3 regions of the Paenibacillus sp. FSL L8-0502 genome follow, and region 1 is predicted to be linked to each of the others. Evidence: riboswitches for the same ligand, from Rfam matches in the RefSeq annotation. Region 1 holds a riboswitch; each other region holds the start of a gene.
What was found. A riboswitch is a leader RNA that binds a small molecule or an ion and turns the genes downstream of it on or off. The one in region 1 is predicted to bind glycine.
Positions count from the first base shown of each region.

Region 2: another riboswitch for glycine. It lies ahead of sdaAB (L-serine ammonia-lyase, iron-sulfur-dependent subunit beta); the one in region 1 lies ahead of NSQ57_RS19020 (sodium:alanine symporter family protein).
Region 3: another riboswitch for glycine. It lies ahead of gcvT (glycine cleavage system aminomethyltransferase GcvT); the one in region 1 lies ahead of NSQ57_RS19020 (sodium:alanine symporter family protein).

Region 1 is NZ_CP151958.1:4,375,974-4,378,243, forward strand. It holds gene NSQ57_RS19020 (sodium:alanine symporter family protein) at 1-1,177, opposite strand, end outside; glycine riboswitch at 1,338-1,432, opposite strand; glycine riboswitch at 1,451-1,527, opposite strand; gene NSQ57_RS19025 (glycoside hydrolase family 1 protein) at 1,693-2,270, opposite strand, start outside.
Region 2 is NZ_CP151958.1:441,330-443,599, reverse strand. It holds gene NSQ57_RS01990 (DUF6359 domain-containing protein) at 1-418, opposite strand, end outside; glycine riboswitch at 745-838, shown strand; gene sdaAB (L-serine ammonia-lyase, iron-sulfur-dependent subunit beta) at 961-1,650, shown strand; gene sdaAA (L-serine ammonia-lyase, iron-sulfur-dependent, subunit alpha) at 1,640-2,270, shown strand, end outside.
Region 3 is NZ_CP151958.1:4,210,828-4,213,097, forward strand. It holds gene gcvH (glycine cleavage system protein GcvH) at 403-795, opposite strand; glycine riboswitch at 1,096-1,287, shown strand; gene gcvT (glycine cleavage system aminomethyltransferase GcvT) at 1,464-2,270, shown strand, end outside.

The sequences.
Region 1 (2,270 bases):
CGATGAACAAATAACGGTATGGTTTAATCCATTTGACACCCAGTAAATATTCAACACAACGTTCCCCGTAGTAATTCCAGCCCAGTATCGTTGTGAATGCAAATAAAATAAGGCTAATCGTCACGAGTTCTGCACCAGCCGGAAAGGCACTGGAAAACGCATGCTGGGTCATCAGACCTCCATCGTCATTTCCACTCCATATTCCCGTAACCAGCAACGTAAATCCCGTCAGATTACAAATAATCATCGTATCGATAAATACGCCTGTCATGGATATCAACCCTTGTTCTGCAGGCCATTTCGTCTTAGCAGCAGCTGCTGCAATTGGCGCACTTCCCAAACCGGCTTCATTAGCAAAAATACCTCTGGCAACTCCACTTCGCATCGCCAACATAATCGTCGCTCCGGCAAATCCACCCGTTGCAGATGTGGTCGAGAAGGCCCCTTGTAATACTAAAGCAATCGCATGAGGAAGCTCTCCTGCAAACTTAATGAGTACAATTAAGCAAACTACGATATAGAGCCCCGACATGAATGGAACAATCTTTGTGGATACCTTGGCAATACTTTTGAGTCCTCCAATCGTAACAACAGCAGTTAACACGGAAATAATGATCGCTGTAACTACCGTTGGCACTCCAAAGCTACTTTCCGTCGAAGAAACGATAGCCTTTACTTGCGGAAAAGTACCGATTCCAAATAGGGCTACAAGAACACCAGAAAAGGCAAACAACATCGCCAGCGGCTTGAAACGGCGGCCAAGTCCATTTTCAATATAATACATCGGACCACCCGAAAATTGTCCGTTCCGGTCTTTAACACGGTATTTAACGGATAATAATCCTTCCGCATATTTGGTTGCCATCCCGAAAAAAGCTGCAACCAGCATCCAGAATAATGAACCGGGCCCACCCAGCTTGATCGCTGTCGCTACGCCAACAATACTTCCTGTACCTACAGTAGCTGCCAGTGCCGTACTCAATGCACCGAAGCTGCTTACATCTCCGCTACCTTCGTCCGGCGCTTTACCAATTAGCTTGAGCGCCAAAGGCAATCGAATAACCTGAAGCAGCTTCAAGCGGATCGTTAGCCACAACCCCGTGCCCATCACGAGAATAAGAAGCGGCGCTCCCCATATCCAGCTGTCAATCGTTTCTAACACATGTACCAAATTCATTTTCAACCCGCTCCTCCAACATATTAGAAAACAAAAAAGAGTCAAATCAGCTGATTCGACTCCTGGAGAGGTTAAAGGCACGAAAAAATACAACCATCTTGTGCAGGTTTCTGCCTCTAATAGCTCATAAAAAAGCCTAGGGCATTCCCTGTCACAGGTTATTCGCGTCTCTGTCCTTTTGCCTGAGAGTTTAAGCAGATGTTCTCTGCGGTGCACCTTCGGCGCCCAATTAAGGGTCTCTCCAGAGTTCTGTCCGTTTACGGTCCCCGCTTGTGGCTGTAAACAGCCTAAGCACCTGAGAGTTTTGCCCCTTCGGTCGGAACTTTCGTTCCATCTCCCGCAAACATCAACCAGACATATGAAATTTTTATTCATTATACAGAAAACTTTCAGCTTATTACAAGTGAAAAGTTTGTGAAGCCCTCTGAAATATTATTATGTCTATCAAAAAAGCGGGTACAGCAGATTGCATCCTTAGGATGTCCTCTGCTATACCCGCCCGAGACGATATGAAATTACAATTCTTCACCATTGGTTGCTATCACATTTTTATACCAGTTAAAAGAGTCTTTTTTGGAGCGTTTGAGCGTTCCGTTACCGTCATCATCCAGATCAACGTAAATAAATCCGTAGCGCTTGGACATTTCGGAAGTAGACATGCTCACAAGGTCGATAGGGCCCCAGTTGGTGTAACCAATCAGATCAACACCGTCGGCAATCGCTTCCTTCATTTGGACAATATGCTGACGCAAGTAATCAATGCGATACGTGTCATGCACAGAGCCGTCCTCTTCCACCTTATCATATGCACCCAAGCCATTTTCCACGATGAACAGAGGCTTTTGATAGCGATCATAAAACGTATTCAGTGTAACACGCAGGCCGATCGGATCGATCTGCCATCCCCAGTCGGAGGATTGCAGATACGGATTTTTCACGCCGCCAATCAGGTTTCCTGCTGCTTTCTCGCCTTCTGGACCTGCCGATACGGTCAAGGTCATGTAGTAGCTAAATGAGATAAAATCAACCGTATTATTTTTCAAAATTTCGTCATCGCCGGGTTCTGTCTGGATCACAATATTATTTTCTTCAA
Region 2 (2,270 bases), 1.9 Mb from region 1:
TCACTCCACCAAAATTATTGTAGGCGCCAAGTGTACCCGTCACACGGATTTTGCTGCCGATCAGCTCAGGATGGCCTGACAGTCCAAATTGCCCTCTGTACGCGGATGTCAGCTGTACATCCAATAGATTAGAAGTGCTACGTTCATTAGCCTGGTCAGCAATCAGTACGTTAAAATCATTCGCAAACGGAGAAGAAAAGTTAGCCGTTTTCGATCCGGTAGCATGTCCGACGATATAACCTTCTACCGTCACCGTACCTCCACTGCTTTGGCCCTGAAGTGCTTCGGCTACTGTCAATGCTCCCTCTGCCTTGACCTGACCGAACGGAACGAAGATCCCGATCAGCAGTGAAACGATCGCTGCTAGATGCAGCATCCCTTTTAAGCGTGAACCTGTGAACCGCAAGCCTTTTACCATACGTCAATATCCCTCCTATGATTTCCATAAATGTACTTGTCCTCTATCAGATTAGCCGCCAATCTTCTAATTCCTTCCTGATTTCATCCGTAATTATGTAAACTTTAATCTTTTTTATTGGAAATGCACCTGTTTATGTAAAAATTAAACCCTGTGATTGACACCGAGCACGTCATACATTACGCTAAGAAAGACATGTAGAACGGTATACGCGAATGAAGATGACGGGAGAGTCTGTCCAGGGGGCTTACACTCTGGCGGCACCGAAGGAGCAAGACGCCAGCACCCGGCTGGCGGATAATCTCTCAGGTCCATGTATCGTCATCTGACGCAACTCTGGAGAGAGCGCAAGCCACCCAAGGGGTAAGGCGGTAAGAACACCGCACGAAACTCTCAGGTAACGAGGACAGAGATAAGGGAAACTTCCTTATCCTGTCCTTTTTTGTGCTCACATTGTGCGTCAGCATTAGGAACCGTCATAACCGCGCAAAGACGCGGAAATACCATATAGTATGGTATTAGAACATACAGGGGGCCACACCATGCGTTTCAAAGATGTATTTTCTATTATCGGCCCGGCCATGACCGGACCTTCCAGTTCACACACCGCAGGCGCGGTGCGACTCGCACGCGTTGCCCGGCACTGGCTCGGGGCGCAGCCTGACCGTGCCCGTATGACACTGTACGGCTCCTTTGCCGATACGTATAAAGGACACGGTACGGATCTGGCGCTCATCGCAGGACTGCTTAATTACGATACGGACGATCACCGGATTCCAGATGCCGAGCAATGGGCCGAGCAAGCCGGGATGACCGTGGAATTCGCCGTCAGTGGACTCCCCGCTCCTCATCCGAACACCGTCCGTTTCGAGTTGTGGAAGGGCGAGGATCAGCGCACACTGCTGGGCTCCTCCATCGGCGGCGGCAGCATCCATGTCCAGCAACTCAACGAATTCCGGGTCAATCTGACCGGGGAGCTGCCTACGCTGGTGCTTCTCCACTCGGATAAGCCCGGTACATTGGGCGCAATAACTTCAGCGCTGGGCGCGGCCCACATTAACATTGCCTATATGCACGTAGATCGCAAAGGCCGGGATGGTGAAGCACTCACCGCCATTGAAACGGACAGTTCTGCTCCAGCTGAACTGATTGCGGAACTGCGTTCTTTACCTCATATGTATGAAATTAAGATGATTAATTTGAAAAAAGGAGCTGAATCCGATGCGGTTTAGCCATCTGCATGAGATCAGCGCTTTATGCGCTGAAGAATCCACCACGATTGGCCGCTTGATGATTCAAGAGCAGGTACAAGAAACGAATACAACGGAGGAAGAAATCTTTCGCCAAATGTCTGATTATTATGAAATCATGAAGGAAGCCGTTCATCGCGGTCAGACACAAGACACCGTATCCCGCAGTGGATTGACGGGCGGCGACGGCAAGCGCCTGGCCGAGTATCTGCGGTCAGGGGAGACCTGCTCCGGTGATGCCTCCGCGCTCGCCATGGCTTATGCCCTCTCCGTGTCGGAGGTTAATGCATCCATGGGTCGCATTGTCGCCACTCCTACCGCAGGCTCATGTGGGGTTATCCCTGGTGTGTTCATCAGTGCGCAGGAACGGTTCGGCTGGGATGATGAGCATATGGTGAACGGCCTATTCGCCGCTGGAGCCATTGGCTACGTGATCGCCAACAACTCCTTCATTTCTGGCGCGGAGGGAGGCTGTCAGGCTGAGATTGGCTCAGCTATCGGGATGGCCGCTGGCGCTATGGTCGAGCTACGCGGTGGTACGCCTGAACAGGCTGTTCACGCCGTGGGCCTCGCTCTTAAGAACACGCTCGGCCTGATTTGCG
Region 3 (2,270 bases), 170 kb from region 1:
ATCACTACCTTTTCTTAAAATTCATACTAAATGACAGCGCTATCTTCATCAACGAAATGAAAACGTACTTTCGTCATGAACGTTGATGACAACATTTAAATTTAAATTATCCAGGAAGATATTATACCTGCATAATTCTTCTTAATATGACCTGTAGCTATAGAAATTAGTCGAAAAACCGCGCTGGATTATGTATGATTCCTATATGGGGACAACCCACTATATCAGAACAACACACGTAATTACGTTTTCATAAAAAAGACAAAAAAATAGCCGCTACGTCAAATCATAGCGACTATTTTATACAAAAATCGAGCAAACTAACGATGCTCTTATTCAATTAAAAATCAATATAAAATTCCGAATAACACGCTATTATTTCATGCTGCATTGCTCTATTTATTACTCCGAAATCAACTGCTCATACTGATCCGCCGACAGTAGTTTGCCCAATGATTCCTCCACATCTTTATCCATCTCTACTTCTACCATCCAACCTTTGTCATATGGAGATTCATTCACTAGCTCAGGTGTACCTTCCAGCGCTTCATTCACTTTTAATATGGTTCCCGTCACCGGAGCAAAAAGGTCGGATACCGTCTTCACCGATTCAATCGTACCGATCTCCGCTCCCTGCTCAATCGTTACTCCCGCCTCAGGTAATTCTACAAAAACAATATCACCCAGTTGGTGCTGTGCAAAGTCTGTAATACCAATCCGCACCGTTCCATTCTCTGTCCGCTGAACCCACTCATGTTCGTCTGTATACCAAAGTTGCTGCTTCACTTCACCCATTCTGTTCCCCTCACTTCCATATGAATAAAATCGCATTTGCTCACCTGTATTAGACAGGTTAAGATTATGACAATAAGAACACTCATGTCAATAATACTAACAAAAATACTTCATATTACCTCCTATAGCGCTCTATATAAAAATATAATAATTTATAACAAACGCTTACATATCCTTATTTATATATTAAATGTTTTTTCTATTGTTTTTGATGACATTTTTATTGACATTTTGAATGAATTTGCGTATTAATGGGTTATAGCAAATACTTTGAGAAACACCCGACAACTGCAAACGCGGATGAACGCAGAGGGAGAGACTGCCAAAAAGATTCGCATAGCTGTTGCCGCTTGTGAGACAGTTGTGCACGCGAATCGGATCAAGTTGTTATCTGCAAAGCCAGGTAATATACTGCTGATCCCGAAGGTAGCGCCGAAGGAGTAAGCCTGCATTGCAGGTGAATCTCTCAGGCAAAAGGACCTCTGCCGGACGCATCTCTGGAGAGCATTCGCTATTGGAGCGGATCACCCAAGAGGAAACCCGGTACATACCGGGGTAACTTTCTGGTATCAAGGACAGAGCTGAAAAAAGAGTATAGACTGCTGTCTATACGTTTTTTTCGGCCTGTCTTTTTTGTTTAGCCGATTACACCGGATAGGAGTGGAAACATGACTAATTTGCGAAAAACACCGCTATATTCATCCTACGGGACGCAGTCTGGGGTTCGTTGTATTGACTTTGGAGGCTGGGAGCTCCCCGTTCAGTTTAGCGGCATTCAAAAGGAGCATGAGGCCGTCCGGCAACGTGCGGGTTTATTCGATGTATCGCATATGGGTGAGTTTTTGGTTGAAGGCAAAGAGGCCGAAGCTTTTCTACAAAGGGTGACCACGAATGATGTCAGCCAGTTGGAACCAGGTCAGGCACAATATTCACTCCTGTGTTACCCCGATGGAGGTGTAGTAGACGACCTGCTTGTTTACTGCAAAGGACCGGAACGCTACATGCTCGTTGTGAACGCCTCCAACATTGATAAGGATTGGGATTGGTTACTTCGTCATGTGCCTGCATCCGTTCACATGGAGAATGTGTCTGATGCAATAGCATTGCTGGCATTGCAGGGACCGGAAGCAGCACGTATTGCCGCAGCCGTGGCAGATACGGATATTACGAATCTGGCATCTTTCCACTTTCATGAGAACGTGCCATTGTTCGGAGCAAAAGCACTCGTCTCACGAACCGGATATACGGGCGAAGACGGTTTTGAATTTTACGTACCTGCCGCGGAAGCACCCGCCGTATGGGAGGGTTTGCTTCGTTCCGGTGAGTCGTATGGGCTGATTCCCGCTGGACTTGGTGCTCGCGATACACTACGCTTTGAGGCTCGGTTGCCGCTATACGGACAGGAGTTATCTGCCACAATTTCACCACTCGAAGCCGGTCTGGGTTTCTTCGTCAAGCTGAATAAAGGAGATTTT